Regions from separate parts of the Acidovorax sp. LjRoot66 genome, predicted to be linked through region 1. Evidence: predicted binding sites of a transcription regulator. Region 1 holds the regulator's gene; each other region holds the start of a gene.
What was found. The regulator sigma-54, encoded in region 1, starts transcription at its own class of promoters, with help from an activator protein. The targets are predictions, from matches to a motif close to TGGCANGNAANCTGCTTT.
Positions count from the first base shown of each region.

Region 2: glnA (type I glutamate--ammonia ligase) is a predicted target of sigma-54. The motif match lies at 2,187-2,204, and genes of this name have one in related genera.
Region 3: ACSQ3Y_RS09895 (CmpA/NrtA family ABC transporter substrate-binding protein) is a predicted target of sigma-54. The motif match lies at 1,946-1,963, and genes of this name have one in related genera.
Region 4: urtA (urea ABC transporter substrate-binding protein) is a predicted target of sigma-54. The motif match lies at 2,285-2,302, and genes of this name have one in related genera.

Region 1 covers NZ_CAXUQU020000001.1:6,808,196-6,812,401, forward strand. Annotated here, with positions in the region: gene ACSQ3Y_RS31910 (acyl-CoA thioesterase) at 1-9, opposite strand, end outside; gene ACSQ3Y_RS31915 (glutaredoxin domain-containing protein) at 207-698, shown strand; gene ACSQ3Y_RS31920 (hypothetical protein) at 732-1,280, shown strand; gene ACSQ3Y_RS31925 (VOC family protein) at 1,310-1,669, shown strand; gene ACSQ3Y_RS31930 (RNA polymerase factor sigma-54) at 1,670-3,271, opposite strand; gene lptB (LPS export ABC transporter ATP-binding protein) at 3,335-4,117, opposite strand; gene lptA (lipopolysaccharide transport periplasmic protein LptA) at 4,114-4,206, opposite strand, start outside.
Region 2 covers NZ_CAXUQU020000001.1:5,337,621-5,341,826, reverse strand. Annotated here, with positions in the region: gene ACSQ3Y_RS25135 (bile acid:sodium symporter family protein) at 1-217, shown strand, start outside; gene ACSQ3Y_RS25130 (EI24 domain-containing protein) at 288-1,256, shown strand; gene ACSQ3Y_RS25125 (competence/damage-inducible protein A) at 1,253-2,080, shown strand; gene glnA (type I glutamate--ammonia ligase) at 2,255-3,670, shown strand; gene ACSQ3Y_RS25115 (hypothetical protein) at 3,964-4,206, shown strand, end outside.
Region 3 covers NZ_CAXUQU020000001.1:2,133,326-2,137,531, forward strand. Annotated here, with positions in the region: gene ntrB (nitrate ABC transporter permease) at 1-461, opposite strand, end outside; gene ACSQ3Y_RS09895 (CmpA/NrtA family ABC transporter substrate-binding protein) at 516-1,760, opposite strand; gene ACSQ3Y_RS09900 (ANTAR domain-containing response regulator) at 2,166-2,792, opposite strand; gene ACSQ3Y_RS09905 (branched-chain amino acid ABC transporter substrate-binding protein) at 3,000-4,160, shown strand.
Region 4 covers NZ_CAXUQU020000001.1:1,721,926-1,726,131, forward strand. Annotated here, with positions in the region: gene ACSQ3Y_RS08035 (molybdopterin cofactor-binding domain-containing protein) at 1-937, opposite strand, end outside; gene ACSQ3Y_RS08040 (glutathione S-transferase) at 1,035-1,643, opposite strand; gene ACSQ3Y_RS08045 (Lrp/AsnC family transcriptional regulator) at 1,791-2,249, shown strand; gene urtA (urea ABC transporter substrate-binding protein) at 2,499-3,761, shown strand; gene urtB (urea ABC transporter permease subunit UrtB) at 3,884-4,206, shown strand, end outside.

The DNA.
Region 1 (4,206 bases):
GCGGGCCATGGGGCAGGGAAACGGAGGGTCGAAAAAAGACAGCGAAACGGGGGCAGGACGCCCCCGAAAAAGCCCGCAACGGGCATCGAAAAGCTGCATGCCGGACGGCAAGGATGGCCCATACGGGTGAGGCCTTGCCCCAGCGGGCCTCGGGGCGGCAGAAGTCTCTTATGCTCCCGGAATAGCCGATTTTACCCGGAGCCCCCATGCACACCCTGCGCTGCACCCTGACCCTCGCCCTGATTGCGGCCGCGCTCACGGGCACGGCGCATGCCCAGACGCTCTACAAATCCGTGGATGCGCGCGGAAAAGTCGTCTACAGCGACCAGCCGCCCACGTCGGGTGCGGTGCAAAAGACCCTGAAGCTCGAGAGCCTGCCCGTCAGCGTGGTCCCGGGCAACCCGCTGCCGCCCGCCGCCCCCGGCCAGGCTGCCACTGGCACCCAGACGGCCGCCGCCCAGCCCCGGGGCGAGGTCACGCTCTACATGGCCACCTGGTGCGGCTACTGCAAGGCGGCCAAGGCCTACCTGGGAGGCAAGGGCATCGCGTACCGGGAGTTCGACGTGGACACGCCCACCGGCAAGGCCGCCTTTGCGCAGCTCGGGGCCCGTGGCGTGCCGGTGCTGCTCACCAATGGCCAGCGGGTGGCGGGCTTCAGCACGCAGTCGTATGACGCCGTCTTCACCAGCCGCAAGTAAGCCACCACCTCACTCACTCCGTTCCACCGCTCCATGCTCCGCACTGCCCTCACGCTGCTCACCTTCGCCCTGTGCCTGCCCGTTCTTGCCGAAGAACTGCGCGTTCCGCTGCCCGGGCGCGACGACCTCGTCATCGACCTGCCCGCCCAATGGCGCGCCCAGGTGCGCCGCCCCCATGCCGAGCTACCGCCCTCGGTCGCCATCAGCGGTCCCGATGCCACGGCCCTGCAGATGATCCTCACGCCCATCTGGCCCGCAGGCAGCTCCGCCAAGGCCCCCACGGCCGATGAGCTGCGGGCGCAGGTCCAGTCGGGCGCGACCCAGGCCAAGCCCAGGGCCGTCGAAGCCGAGCTGCCGCTCAAGGACCTGAGCGCCTCGGGCAAGACGGGCTACTACTTTTCGGCCACCGACCGCGCCCCCGAGCCGGGCGGCTACAAGCACCTGACCCAGGGCGTGCTGGGCATGAACGAACTGCGCGTGGCCTTCACCGTGCTGGCCAATGGCCAGTCGCAGGAGCCGACCGCACAGGCGCTGGAGCTGCTGCGCTCGCTGCGGCGCGCACCGGCCTCGAAGTCGCCTTGATGGCGGATGGCCCACCCACCATGCACCCCATGCTCGGCACCATCATGGTCTACGCGCGCGACATGCAGCGCAGCGCTGCGTTCTACGGCACGCATTTCGGCCTGCAGACCACGGGAGAGGTGGTGGAGGGCCTGATCGAACTCAAGGCCCCGGACGGCGGCGCCAGCATCCTCATCCACCAGGCGGCCAAGAGCGTGAAGCTCGGCCAGGCCGGGGTGAAGCTGTGCTTTCATGTGCACGACGTGGAGGCCTTCAAGGCCAATGCGCTGACGCAGGGCCTGGCATTCGGCAGCACGCACCAGGCCAATGGCTATGCGTTTGCCAATGTGAAGGACCCGGACGGCAACGCCGTCAGCATCTCCAGCCGGGCGTTCAGAACAGCGGCCTGATCAGAGCGCCTTGCGCAGGTTGGCTGGCGCGATCCGGAGCGCCTCGCGGTACTTGGCCACGGTGCGGCGCGCGCACTCGATGCCCTGCTCCTTGAGCATCTCGGCGATCTGGCTGTCCGACAGCGGCTTGGCGGGGCTTTCGGCCGCCACGAACTGCTTGATGAGGGCGCGCACGGCCGTGCTCGATGCGTTGCCGCCGGTCTCGGTGCCCAGGCCCGAGCCGAAGAAGTACTTGAGCTCGTAGGTGCCGATGGGCGTGGACATGTACTTGGCCGTGGTCACGCGGCTGATGGTGGACTCGTGCAAACCCAGCTCATCGGCGATGTCGCGCAGCACCAGCGGGCGCATGGCCAGCTCGCCATGGGTGAAGAAGCTCTTTTGCCGCTCGACGATGGCCCGCGAGACGCGCAGGATGGTGTCAAAGCGCTGCTGGATGTTCTTGATGAACCAGCGCGCCTCCTGCAACCGCTGCTGCATGGCCTGGTGGCCCTCGCCGCCCTTGTGGCCGCGCAGGGCACCGGCATAGATGTCGTGCACGCGCAGGCGCGGCATCACGTCGGGGTTCAGGGCCACGATGAAGTTGTGCTGGCCATCTCGGCCATTCGCCCGCCCGGCCTTGCGCACGATGACGTCGGGCACGATGATGTTGCGCTCCACGTCCACGAACTTGCGCCCGGGGCGAGGCTCCAGCCGCGCGATCAGGGCCATGGCGGCGCGCGTGCGCTCCTCGCCATCGCCACACAGCTGCGTGAGGCGGCGGATGTCGCGGCGCGCCAGCATCTCCAGCGGCTGCTGGCACACACGCAACGCGGTCTGCACGGTGTCGGGGTCGATTTCGCTGTCTTCATCGGCGGCCAGCGCGGTAAGCTGCAGCGTGAGGCATTCACCCAGGCCACGTGCACCCACGCCCACAGGCTCCAGGCTCTGCAGCAGGCGCAGGGCGACGGTGAAGCGGTGCACCAGCTCCTCGATCTGCTCCAGGTCGTCGGGGCCGGCCAGGCCCACGGCCAGCTCTTCCAGCGGGTCTTCGAGGTAGCCGTCGTCGTTGAGCGATTCGATCAAAAAGCGCAGGGCGGCCCGGTCCACCTCGGACAGGCGCAGCGACAGGGCCTGGCGGTGTAAAAACGCGGTGAGCGATTCGTGCGTACGCGCCAGTTCGGTGGCATCGGCCTCGTCGCCTTCGGAATCATTGCGGTTGCGGGCCGGCGCATCGCCGCCCCACTCGGCATCGTTGGGGGACACGTCCACGGTGCCATCGCCACTCCAGTCGGGCTCGTCGCCCGCACTGCTGCCCACTTCCGCATCGCCCTGCGGGCTGTCGGCCGAGGTCTCGGTCGACGTGCTGGTGCCCGGGGCGCTGGAATAGACCGCGTCGTCGGAACTGTAATCGTCTGGCTGCACCGGCGCATCGGCCGTTTCCACGCCGAACTCCTCGCGCGGCGCCTCGTCGGCATTGCGTTCGAGAAAGGGGTTTTCGTCGAGCATCTGCTCGACCTCCTGCCCCAGCTCCAGCGTGGACAGCTGCAGCAGCCGGATGGACTGCTGCAATTGCGGCGTGAGCGCCAGGTGCTGCGATACGCGCAGTGACAGGCCGGGCTTCATCGCACAGCCCCCCGGGGCTGCCGCAAAGGCAGGTGCATGGCGAACGGGTGGTCCATCGGTCTGCTACATGCGGAAGTGTTCACCCAGGTACACCCGGCGCACTTCGGCGTTGTCGACGATTTCGGAGGGGGTTCCCTGGGCCAGCACATGGCCATCGCTGATGATGAAGGCGTGGTCGCAGATGCCCAGCGTCTCGCGCACGTTGTGGTCGGTGATGAGCACGCCGATGCCGCGCGCCTTGAGGAAGCCGATGATGCGCTGGATCTCGATCACGGCGATGGGGTCGATGCCGGCAAAGGGCTCGTCCAGCAGGATGAAGCGCGGCTGCGTGGCCAGCGCGCGGGCGATCTCCACGCGGCGGCGCTCGCCGCCGGACAGGGCCAGCGCGGGCGAGGCGCGCAGGTGCTCCACGCGCAGTTCCGTGAGCAGCGCGGTCAGGCGCTCTTCGATGGCCTGGCGCGGCAGCGGCTGGCCGTCCTCGCCGCGCTGCAATTCGAGCACGGCGCGCACGTTCTCCTCGACCGTGAGCTTGCGGAAGATCGAGGCTTCCTGCGGCAGGTAGGACAGCCCCAGGCGCGAACGGCGGTGGATGGGCATGTGGGCCACCGAGTGGCCGTCGATGCGGATGTCGCCGGCATCGCTGCGCACCAGGCCCACGATCATGTAGAACGAGGTGGTCTTGCCCGCGCCGTTGGGGCCGAGCAGCCCGACGACCTCGCCCTTTTGCACGACCAGCGATACGTCCTTGACGACCTTGCGGCTGCCATAGGATTTTTCGAGGTGGTGCACCTCCAGCCGGCTGTCCGCCGGGGAATCGGCGGCGGTACTCACGTGCTGCCCACTCACTTGGCGCCGCCGCTCAGGGTGCTGCTGGGGCGCAAGGGGGTGCCCGATGCCGCTGCGGCAGGGGCGGCCGCGCTGGCGGGTGTTTCCTT
Region 2 (4,206 bases), 1.5 Mb from region 1:
GATCACCATCGTCTTCTGCGGCTCCAAGAAGAGCCTGGTCAGCGGCGTGCCCATGGCCAACGTGCTGTTTGCCACCAACGTGGCTGGCGCCATCGTGCTGCCGCTGATGCTGTTCCACCAGATGCAGCTCATGGTCTGCGGCGTGCTCGCGCAGCGCTATGCGCGGCGCGGGCTGGATGCCGGCAAACCAGTGGGCGCACAGCCCGAACAGGCCTGATAGGCACAGCGGGAACCCGCGCAACCGCCGGGCGGTGCAGGGTTTCATCAAGAGCGGCGAGGCTCGCGGTATGCTCAGGCGCATGGGACTACTGCTGGACTCTTTCTGGCGCGCCGCGGCGTACTGCATGCGCCCCCGCGTCATCCTCCTCTCGCTGCTGCCATTGCTGCTGATGGCGGCGCTTGCGTTCGGGCTGGGCTACTTCTACTGGGATGTGGCGGTGCAGAGCATGCACTCACTTCTTGATGCCTCCCCCATGCTCAAGAATTTCTGGGGCTGGCTCGAGGGCTGGGGCCTGGGCAGCGTGGTGTCTGCGCTCGCCCCCATGATGGTCATCCTGGCGGCCACGCCGGTCCTGGTCGTGGTGTCGCTGCTGCTGGTGGCGGTGCTCATGACCCCGGCGCTCGTGACCCTGGTCGCCGAACGGCGCTTTCCCGACCTCGCGCGCAAGAAGGGCGGCTCCTTCTTCGCCAGCGTGGCCTGGTCCGTGGGCTCCACGGTGATGGCGCTGGTGGCGCTGGTGGTGTCCGTGCCGCTGTGGCTTGTGCCCCCGCTGGTGCTGGTGCTGCCGCCGCTGATCTGGGGTTGGCTCACCTACCGTGTGATGGCCTTCGACGCGCTGGCCGAGCATGCCAGCAAGGAGGAGCGCAAGCGGCTTTTCCAGCGCCACCGCGCCAGCCTGCTGGGCATCGGCATCATCACCGGCTACTTGGGCGCTGCACCCAGCATCGTCTGGGCATCGGGCGTGCTGTTCGTGGCCGCTTTTGCCATCCTGGTGCCGCTGGCGATCTGGATCTACATGCTGGTGTTCGCGTTCTCGTCGCTGTGGTTCACGCATTTCTGCCTGGCGGCGCTGCAGGAGCTGCGCGAGGACGATGTCCGCGCCACCATGCCCGTGCCCTCGCGCCTGCCGCTGGACACGCTGGCGCCCGCGCCCGCCATCGAAGACATCACGCCGCCCACCATCAGCGCGCCAGAGCCCGCAGCGGCCAGTCTGCCGGCCCCCGGCACCTTTCCTACCGATCCCCGCACCCCATGACCCCTACCTTCGGCCTCATCATCGTCGGCGACGAAATCCTCTCGGGCAAGCGTGCCGACAAGCACATGCCCAAGGCCATCGAACTGCTGGCCGCGCGCGGCCTGGCCCTGTCCTATGCCGACTACGTAGGGGACGACCCCGCGCGCATCACCGCCACGCTGCAGCGCGCCTTTGCTTCGGGCGACGTGGTCTTCTCGTGCGGCGGCATCGGCGCCACGCCGGACGACCACACCCGCCAATGCGCAGCGCGGGCTCTGGGTACCGATCTGGCCCTGCACCCCGAGGCCGAGCGCCTGATCCGAGAGCGCATGCAGGACGTGGCGCGCGAGCAGGGCCTGCCCTACGAGCCCGACCGCCACGACAACCTGCACCGGTTGAACATGGGCATGTTCCCCGCAGGGGCACGCACCATTCCCAATCCGTACAACAAGATTCCCGGCTTCACCTGCGACAGCCCGGGCAGTGAGGGCGGCGCCGTGCACTTCGTGCCGGGCTTTCCGGTGATGGCCTGGCCCATGATCGAGTGGGTGCTGGACACCCTGTACGCCGAGCACTTCAACCGCACGCCCCAGACCGAACACTCGGTGGTGGTGTTCGGCGCCATGGAGGCAGCGCTCACGCCGCTCATGGAGCAGATAGAAAAATCGCACGCCGGGGTGCGGGTGTTCAGTTTGCCCAGCGTGGATCATCCACAATACGGGCGGCACATTGAACTGGGCGTCAAAGGCCCGGCGCAGGCGCTCCCCGCAGCATGGACGGACCTCAAAAATGGCCTGCACGAATTTGGTGCGGATCTTGGCCCTGAAATGGTGCGCAACCTGTGATGCGCAATGCGGGCTATTGTGTTGCACCAAAATTGTGCGCTCAACCGTCCTCGCCAGACCCCAGGCCGGGCCGCTGCTCCGCGATAGTGCGGTGATTGCACCCCGCTGGCACGCAAACTGCTTTTATTTCGGCAAATTCTTTTTTCAACAAGCGCTTTTACCCAGGAGAACCTGATGGCCAAGACCGTTGCAGACGTGATGAAGATCGTGAAGGAAAACGAGGTCAAGTTCGTTGACTTCCGTTTTACCGATACCCGGGGCAAGGAACAGCACGTGACCGTGCCGGTTTCCCACTTCGATGAAGACAAGTTCACGTCGGGCCACGCATTTGACGGTTCGTCGGTGGCTGGCTGGAAGGGCATCGAAGCCTCGGACATGCAACTCATGCCCGACCCCAATACCGCCAACATCGACCCGTTCTTCGAAGAAACCACGCTGTTCCTGCAGTGCGACGTGATCGAACCCGGTGACGGCAAGGCCTACGACCGCGATCCACGCTCCATCGCCAAGCGCGCCGAAGCCTACCTCAAGGCCTCCGGCCTGGGCGACACGGCCTTCTTTGGCCCCGAGCCAGAATTCTTCATCTTCGACGGCGTGCGCTGGTCCAACGAACCCGGCAAGGTCATGTTCGAGATCGAAGAGTACGAAGCCCCCTGGAACTCGGGCGCCAAGCTCGAAGGCGGCAACCGTGGCCACCGTCCCACCGTCAAGGGCGGCTACTTCCCCGTGCCTCCCGTCGACAGCACGCAGGACATGCGCGCCGAGATGTCCCTGATCCTCGAATCCCTGGGCATCCCGGTCGAAGTGTTCCACCACGAAGTGGCAGGCGCTGGCCAGAACGAAATCGGCACGCGTTTCAGCACGCTGGTCGAGCGCGCCGACTGGACGCAGGTCCTGAAGTACGTGGTCTGGAACGTGGCCAACGCCTACGGCAAGACCGCCACCTTCATGCCCAAGCCCTACGCTGGCGACAACGGCTCCGGCATGCACGTGCACCAGTCCATCTGGAAGGACGGCAAGAACCTGTTCGCAGGCGACGGCTACGCCGGCCTGTCGGACTTCGCGCTGTACTACATCGGCGGCATCATCAAGCACGCACGTGCCCTGAACGCCATCACCAACCCCGGCACAAACTCGTACAAGCGCCTGGTGCCCGGCTTCGAAGCCCCCGTGAAGCTGGCCTACTCGGCCCGCAACCGCTCGGCCTCGATCCGCATTCCTTACGTTGCCAACCCCAAGGGCCGCCGCATCGAAGCGCGCTTCCCCGATCCATCGGCCAACCCTTACCTGGCCTTCTCGGCCCTGATGATGGCCGGCCTGGACGGCGTGGAAAACAAGATCCATCCCGGCGAAGCTGCCACGAAGGATCTGTACCATCTGCCACCCGAGGAAGACAAGCTGGTGCCTACCGTCTGCCACAGCCTGGACCAGGCCCTGGAATACCTCGACAAGGACCGCAGCTTCCTGACCAAGGGTGGCGTGTTCACCGACTCCATGCTCGATGCCTACATCGACCTGAAGATGACCGAAGTCACGCGCTTCCGCATGGCTCCCCACCCTGTCGAGTACGACATGTACTACTCGCTGTAATCTGCCCCTCCCGGCGGTTACCCGAAAAGGCGGCGCAAGCCGCCTTTTTCCATGGTGCAGCCGATTCGGTGTGCACGGAACCAACACCGGCCAGGAAGCCTCTGAACCGGTGTATTGCCGTAGCGCCATCCGCCAGCGTTCGCCTTTGCCACCAGGGCCGCCCCGGCTTTGGACGGCCCTTGCCGCACCGTTAACCCCTCACGGCCGCAGCACTTGCCGGATTGGCGATGCGGGTTGATTCGGGGATACTCTCTGGCTGTACTGTGCATTTGCTGCTCGCGCGAGGAATTTCCATGAAGAAGACTGTTACCACCCTGTTGTTGCTTGCTGCCCTGGCCCCCGTTGCCGGCTGGGCCCAGGACCGCATCTACCGCTGTGGCAATGAGTACACGAACAACGCGACCCAGGCCAAGGAGCGTGGCTGCAAGCTGGTCGAAGGCGGCAATGTGACTGTGGTGCAGGGCTCGCGTCCAGCAGCAGCTGCAGGTGGCACTGCCGCGCCTGCCGCTGGCAGCGCCCCGTCTGCATCGCCGCCG
Region 3 (4,206 bases), 4.7 Mb from region 1:
TTGAACATGCGCGACAGGAAGTTGAAGCGCCCGATCACGAAGCCCGCGGGGATGCCGACAATTGCCGCCAGGCCGAAGCCCACGGCCACGCGCTCCAGCGACATCAGCACGTTCCAGCCCACGCCCTGGTCATTGGGGCCATTGCGGTAGAAGGGGTTGCTGAAGATCTCCAGGGCCTGCGCCCAGGTTTCCAGCGGGCCGGGGATGCTCTTGCCGGTGGTGGTAGATACCACGGCCCACACGCCGATCAGCAGGCCCAGGCCGCACAGCGGTGGCAGCACGGCCATCCAGAAGGCGCGTGAAAGTGCCGCCCAGTCGCGGGGCGCGCGCTGGGCAGGAAGGGGCCTGGCATCCGCTTCCTTGCGGGCCTCGTTGTGGCTGGCCGCAATGCGCGCAGGGGCCGCAGCGGGGGTATCGGCCGGCAAAGCGGCGGGAGGGGAGTGGAAGACGGCACTGACCATGGTGGATCTCCTGTGCAGGTGGCAATGGGGGGCGGTTTGGGTGGCTCTGCGGCCTCAGGCCTTGATCTTGAAGCCGTCGGCGTACTTGGCGGGGTCCTTGCCGTCCCAGACGACACCGTCCATGAGCTTGCTGGTCCGCATGGCGTCCTTGGGCACATTGATCTTCATGGCGCTGGCCACCGATTTGTACAGATCCACCTGGTTGATCTGTTTGGCCACGGCCAGGTAGTCGGGGTGGCTCTTGAGCAGGCCCCAGCGCTTGTGCTGGGTCAGGAACCACATGCCGTCGGACAGGTAGGGGAAGTTCACCGCACCATCGTTGAAGAACTTCATGTGGTTGGGATCGTCCCAGGTCTTGCCCATGCCGTTCTGGTAGCGGCCCAGGATGCGCTGGTTGATCGCGTCCACGCTGGTGTTGATGTAGGCCTTCTGGGCCACGGTCTCGGCCATCTTCATCTTGTTGGACAGGCTGGCGTCGATCCACTGGCTGGCTTCCAGAATCGCCATCATCACGGCGCGCGTGGTGTTGGGGTTCTTCTTCACGAACTCGGCGGTGGTACCGAGCACCTTCTCGGGGTGGTCCTTCCAGATGTCCTGTGTGGTGTTCGCCGTGATGCCAATGCCATCCATGATGGCGCGGTGGTTCCAGGGTTCGCCCACGCAGAAGCCGTCCATGTTGCCCACGCGCATGTTGGCCACCATCTGCGGTGGCGGCACGGTGATCAGCTTGGCGCCCGACAGCGGGTTGATGCCTGCGGCGGCCAGCCAGTAGTGCATCCACATCGCGTGCGTGCCCGTGGGGAAGGTGCCGGCAAAGGTGTACTCGCGCTTTTCCTTTTCCATAAGCTTGGCCAGGGAGGGGCCGTCCACGGCGCCCTTGTCCGCAATCGCCTTGGACAGCGAGATGGCCTGCCCGTTGTTGTTCAGGCTCATCAGCACGGCCATGTCCTTCTTGGGGCCGGCCGTGCCCAGGTGCACGCCGTAGACCAGGCCATACAGCACGTGAGCGAAGTCGAGTTCACCGTTGACCAGCTTGTCGCGCACGCCGGCCCAGCTGGCTTCCTTGGTGGGGATGATGGTCACGCCGTACTTCTTGTCGAAGCCCAGCACCGAGGCCATCACCACGCTGGCGCAGTCGGTCAGCGGGATGAAGCCGATCTTCACTTCCTTCTTCTCGGGCGCATCGGAGCCCTGTGCGTGAACAAGAGCGCGCAGGGCTGGGCTCACGCCCACGGCGCCCACGGTGGCTGCCTGCAGCACGGTGCGGCGGTTGAGACTGGTTTTGAGCAGATCGGTCATGGGGCTCCCCTGGTGGCGTGAAAAACAAAAAAGGCGTCCCCCCGGCGCTCGGGCTGCTGCAACTTCACAAAGAAAGTCACGCAGCGCCGAGCGCGGGTGGGACGCCTGTGTCCGGTGGCGAGAGGTACCTGCCCGCCATTGGGTAGGAGCCTCTCATCGAAGACCGTCGTTGGTCTTGATCAGTTCATGCAAGCCCTGTGCCAGCTTTCCTGTGCACCAACCTGCTATTCATTCAATAGCATGCTGGTGAATGCGGTAGAGGGGCTTTGCAAGCTTGCACCACAAGATGGCAGGCCGGTGGCAGTGGTGCAGGCTGCACGCATCTTGTGCGGTGCACCATTCCGGCTCCGAAAATAGGTGGCGTGCTGCGCGGCGGGGCGTCGGCGCAGGATGCGCCGCAGGCGGTCAGCCCAGCAGATCGGCCACGTCGAGCATGCGCTGGGCCACGTCGGCCAGCTTGAGGCCCTTGTCCATGGCCGTCTTGCGCAGCTTTTCATAGGCGGCCTGCTCGCTCAGGCCCTGGCGCTCCATCAGCAGGCCCTTGGCGCGGTCGATGGTCTTGCGGTCCTTGAGCTCGGTCTTGGCGTCGGCCAGTTCGGCGCGCAATGCCTGCTCGTGCTGAAAGCGTGCCATTGCCACATCCAGAATGGGGCGGATGCGCTGGGGCGCCAGGCCCGCCACGATGTAGGCCGAGACGCCGGCGGCCACGGCCGCCTTCACGTGCGAGGTGTCCTCGTCATTGGTGAACATGACGATGGGGCGGCGCTCGTCGCGCGTGGCCATCACCACATGCTCCAGCGCATCGCGCGCCTCGCTCTCGGCGTCCACGATGATGAGGTCCGGCTGCAATTGCGCCAGGCGTTCGCTCAAAAACACGTCGGCCGGCAGCGTGGCCACCAAGTTGAAGTTGTTTTCCAACAGGCCGATGCGCAGCGCCCGCGAGCGCTCTGCCTGCAGCAGGGCATGCTCGTCGTCGGGGTCGGCGACCGCCAGATCGGGGGCAACCACCACTATGCGCAAGGCCTCATTCATGCCTTCAGCATAGCAAGATTTACGCCACAAATTGGTGCGCCGGGCTGGTGCGCGGAGGGTGTCTACCCTTGCTTGCGCGGCTGTGCCCCTTTCAGGGCCTGAAACTTGCTAATAGAGTGTGTATTGGGAGGGCATACCCGATAGCGCCTCTTGGCGGCGTCGCATATACATCCGGTCACATTGACATACAGATATGGAGTTTCCTGCATGAACCAGCCCATCGACCGGCGCCGATTTTCGGCCAGCCTGGCCCTCACCGCCGTGGCCACCACCGCCTTGTTGGCGGGCTGCGGCAAAGTGCCCGACACCATCAAGATCGGGGTCGCCCAGCCCCTGAGCGGGCCCCTGGCCGCCCTGGGGCAGGACTTGCTCAACGGGGTGAACCTGGCCGTTGCCGAGCTCAACAAGGGCGGCTACACCGTGGACGGCAAGCGCGTGACGCTGGAGGTGGTGTCCGTGGACGACAAGGCCGACGCCGCCACCGGCAAGACCGTGGCCCAGCAACTGGTGGATGCCGGTGTGGTGGCAGTCATCGGCCACCTGAATTCGGGCGTGAGCATCGAGACCGCGCCCATCTACGCGGCCAAGGACATCCCGCAGATCGCCATCTCCACCAACCCCAAGTTCACGCAGCTGGGCTTTCCCACCACCTTCCGCATGGTGGCCAACGACACCCTGCAGGCGCGCGCCATCGGCTCGTTCGCCGCCACGCAGCTGGGCGCCAGCCGCTATGCAGCGCTGGACGACGGCACCCCCTACGGCAAGGGCCTGGCCGACGGCGCTGCCGAGCAGCTCAAGGCCGAGAAGAAGGAAGTCGTGGTGCGCAAGTCCTTCGACGACAAGACCACGGCCTTCGACGCCCTTGCTGGCGAACTCAAGGCGGCCAAGGTCGAGGTGATCGTCTCCACCCTGAATGACTTCCAGGCCATTGCCCTGCTGGAGGCGCTCAAGAAGGTCGACCACACCAAGGTGCGCCTCCTGGGCGGCGACACCATCAAGACCACCGACATGGCCAAGGGCGCCGGCATCGTGGAAGGCATCTACGCCACCTCGCCCGTGCTGGAGGCCAAGGAGTTCACCACCGGCAAACCCTTCCTCGAAAAGTACGTGGCCGAGTTCAAGAAGGCACCGGCCTATGGCGGCCACTACAGCTACGACAGCACCTACGTGCTGTCCGCCGCGATCCAGAAAGCCAAGTCCGCCGCCCCCAAGGACATCACCAAGGCCATGCACAGCATCAACGGCTACGCACCGGTGATCGGCACCATGACCTGGGACGACAAGGGCGAGCAGCGCTACGGCGCCGTGGGCGTGTACGAGCTGCGCGGCGGCGGGTGGGAACTGCGCATGCGCTCGGACCGCTGGTAAGAACGAAGGCCAGGGAGACGCCTGCTCTTTTTTGGGTGCTGGACGG
Region 4 (4,206 bases), 5.1 Mb from region 1:
CGGCCACGGCCTTGCGCGCATGCCAGGGCGTGTCGGCGATCACGGCCACGGCGCCGGTGCCGCCGTTCAGGGCGTCCACGGCCAGCACCTTCTTCACGCCGGGCAGCTTCTCGGCGGCGGCGCCGTCCATGCGCGCCACCTTGCCGCCGCGCGTGGGGCACATCACCACGGCGGCATGCAGCAGACCGGGCGGATTCGCGTCGATGCCGAACACGGCGCTGCCATCAAGCTTGCCGCGCGCCTCGATGCGCGTGAGCGGCTTGCCGATGAGGCGAAACTGCGCCGGCTCCTTGAGCGCCACCTTGCCCGGCAGCGGTTGCTGCGCGGCCAGGGCCGCCAGCTCGCCGAAGCGGGCGCGCTGGCCCGCGGCATGCTCGACCACGCCGGCCTGCACACTGCACTCGGTGGCCTGCACGTTCCACTGCGCGGCCGCCGCGCGCACCAGCATGGCCCGGGCGCTGGCGCCGGCCTCGCGCATGGGCCGCCACAGGTCCTTGATGCTGGACGAGCCGCCGGTCATCATCACGCCCACCTCGCGCATGGTCTTGGCGGTGAGCCAGCCGGCCACGGCCTTCATGGAGCCATCGTTGTCGGGGTGGAAGGGCAGGCCATCGACCACCGTGGCCAGGTTGTTGTAGATGTCGTCGATGGGCGCCATCTCCAGCCGCACCTGGGCCCAGTCGGCATCGAGCTCCTCGGCCAGGATGGCGGCCAGCCCGGTGTGTGTGCCCTGGCCCATCTCGGCCTTGGCCATCATGACTGTGACGGTGTTGTCGGCACCGATCTTGAGCCAGCCGTTGAGCGCTGCCTGGCCGCCCGCCGTGGGCAGGGGCGCGCCCGTGCGCAGGCGCTGGCGCGGGGGCAGCGCCCCCCAGCCGATCACCAGCGCGCCGGCCGTGGCGGCGCCTCCCCAGAGCACTGTGCGTCGTTTCACCATGGTTGTTGCCTGCCTCTCGTCGGAGCGATGGGTAGGGGGCCATCGTATACCGGCAGGGGTCCCGGCGCGACGCGCCCAGGCGACACAAGGGTCCGATTCAGCGCGCAGGCAGTGCCGCAAAGGCCGGCAACCGCTCCGCCTGCTCGGCATAGGCCGCCAGCGCCGGGTAGCCAGCCGCCGCCACGGTGTCGGGCACCATCATCTGCATGAAACCCCAGGCCACGGCGCTGGTGATGCCCGCGTCGCCGATTTCCTGCGCGGGCGCGGGCAGGGGCTCGCGCGCCAGTTCTGCCTCCAGCAGCGCGCAGGCGGCCAGCAACTGGCCGGTCACGCGCTGCAGCCAGGGCGTGTGCAGCTTCTCGGCGGGCCGCAGCTGGTGCTCGTAGACGATCTGCACCGCCTTTTCGCATGCCGCCAGTGCCAGGCCTGTGAGGTGCAGCGCGCGCCGCAGCGCCGGGCCGCCTGCGGGCTGCAGCCGGTGCAAGGACAGCGTGGCCGCCCACTGCAGTATCAGCGTCGAATCCATGAGCACGCCGCCGTCGTCGCAGACCAGGGTCGGGGCCTTGACCACCGGGTTGATGCTGCCGAACGCATCGAAGGTGCTGAACACCGACAGCGGCAGGTGCGTGAACGGCACATCGAGCACCGTGAGCGCGATGGCGACGCGGCGGACATAGGGCGAATCGAGCATTCCAACCAACTGCAGCATGGGTTTGTTTCCTGAAAAGACCGTGAACACGCTCCAGACGATAGGCCCCCACGCGCTGCACGGGAAGGGCAGGGCATCGGAATAATGGGCACCAAACCGATGGATGATCGGCCCCGGCGCAACCCCCTTTCAGCCCGCAGCACCATGCAACTCGACAAGAAAGACTGGCTCATCCTCGAAGCCCTGCAGACCGACGCCCGGCAAAGCCTGGCCGCCCTGGGCAAGCGCATCGGGCTGTCGCAACCCGCCATGAGCGAGCGCGTGCGCAAGCTCGAAGACGCGGGCGTGATCGAGGGCTACGGCGCCCGGGTCAACCTGCGCGCCATCGGCGTGCGGCTGCAGGCCCTCATCCGCATACAGACCACGCACGCCGGTATCGCGCCCTACGTGAAGCTGTTCGAGACCATGCCCGAGGTGCTCGAAGCCGACCGCGTGACCGGCGAGGACTGCTTCATCGTGCGCTGCGCCATCGCCGAGCCCGAAGACCTGCAGCGCGTGGTCGATGCGCTGGCCCGGCACGGCGGAGTGACCACCTCGCTGGTGCTGTCCAGCCCGGTGCGCAAGACCACCACCGTGCACGCGCTCAAGCGGCCGGCGCGCTGATCAGGTGGCCGTGCGCCGCCTGTGGCGTGTGCGGCAGGTAGGAAATTTGCTATCATTTTAATAGTTGTAAATCCAATTCCGGCTTGAGCTTGGTAGGTATTTTTGCCCTGCATGTAACCGGCCGTGTACGCCACCCGGCGTATTTCCGATCCGGGGGCCTGTCTCCAGAATCCATTCCATCGACCGATCCATCAGCCCCACAGGGCCATCGGGCGAAGCGGTTTGAACCCCTCTACTGGAGAAGCACACATGCAACGTCGTTATTCCCTCAAGGCCCTCGCGGCCGTCGCTGCGCTCGCTGGCCTGTCTGCCCTGCCAGCCCATGCCCAGGACACCATCAAGGTCGGCATTCTGCACAGCCTGTCGGGCACCATGGCCATCTCGGAAACCGTGCTCAAGGACACCGTGCTGATGGCCATCGACGAGATCAACGCCAAGGGCGGCGTGCTCGGCAAGAAGCTCGAACCCGTGATCGTCGACCCGGCCTCCAACTGGCCCCTGTTCGCCGAAAAGACCAAGCAGCTGCTCGGCCAGGACAAGGTCTCGGTCATCTTCGGCTGCTGGACCTCGGTGAGCCGCAAGTCCGTGCTGCCCGTGGTCGAGGAAATGAACGGCCTGTTGTTCTACCCCGTGCAGTACGAGGGTGAAGAGCTCTCCAAGAACGTGTTCTACACCGGCGCCGCGCCCAACCAGCAGGCCATCCCCGCAGTGGACTACCTGATGAGCAAGGACGGCGGCAGCGCCAAGCGCTGGGTGCTGCTGGGCACCGACTACGTGTACCCCCGCACCACCAACAAGATCCTGCGCGCCTACCTCAAGTCCAAGGGCGTGAAGGACAGCGACATCGACGAGAAGTACACCCCCTTCGGCCACGCCGATTACCAGACTATCGTCGCCGACATCAAGAAGTTCAGCCAGGGCGGCAAGACGGCCGTGGTCTCCACCATCAACGGTGACTCCAACGTGCCCTTCTACAAGGAACTGGGCAACGCCGGCCTGAAGGCCAAGGACGTGCCTGTGGTCGCTTTCTCGGTGGGCGAGGAAGAACTGCGCGGCGTGGACACCAAGCCGCTGGTGGGCCACCTGGCCGCCTGGAACTACTTCCAGTCCATCAAGAGCCCGGCCAACACCGAGTTCATCAAGAAGTGGGGCGACTACGCCAAGGCCAAGGGCATCGCCGGCCACAAGGACAAGCCGCTCACCAACGACCCGATGGAAGCCACCTACATCGGCATCAACATGTGGAAGCAGGCTGTCGAAAAGGCCAAGAGCACCGATGTCGACAAGGTCATCGCCGCCATGGCCGGCCAGACCTTCAAGGCACCGTCGGGCATCGTCTCCAAGATGGACGAAAAGAACCACCACCTGCACAAGAGCGTGTTCATCGGCGAGATCAAGGCCGACGGCCAGTTCAACGTGGTGTGGAAGACGCCTGGCCCGGTCAAGGCCAAGCCATGGAGCCCCTACATCGAAGGCAACGACAAGAAGCCTGACGAACCTGCCAAGAAGTAACGGCATCGCCCAAGGCGGACAGGCGCCTTGCAAGGGGAGGGGCGCTGCCGTGCCCCTCCCTTTTTTCTTTCCGGGCGCGCCCCGCCTCGCGGGGTGCCTCCACAGGCATTGACTGACGCACTATGTTCAGATTTCTTTCGATGGCATGGCTGTGCCTGCTGGCGTGGGCCGGCCCCGCGCAGGCACTCACGGCCGAGCAGGCGCTGGCCATGGCCGCCGGCGACACCGACGACCGCGTGGCCGCCGTGCAGCAGGCCATCGTGCAGCCCGACGAGCGCATCGCCGCCTTCCTCAAGGCCTTGGCCGATGACGAGGTGAAAGTCGTCGGCGCGGGCAAGGCCGCCATCATCGTGCGTGATGGCAAGGGCATCGACCCCGCCACCGGCACCGACATGCCCGTGCCCGACGACGCCGAAGACGTCATCAACAACAACCGTATGCGCGG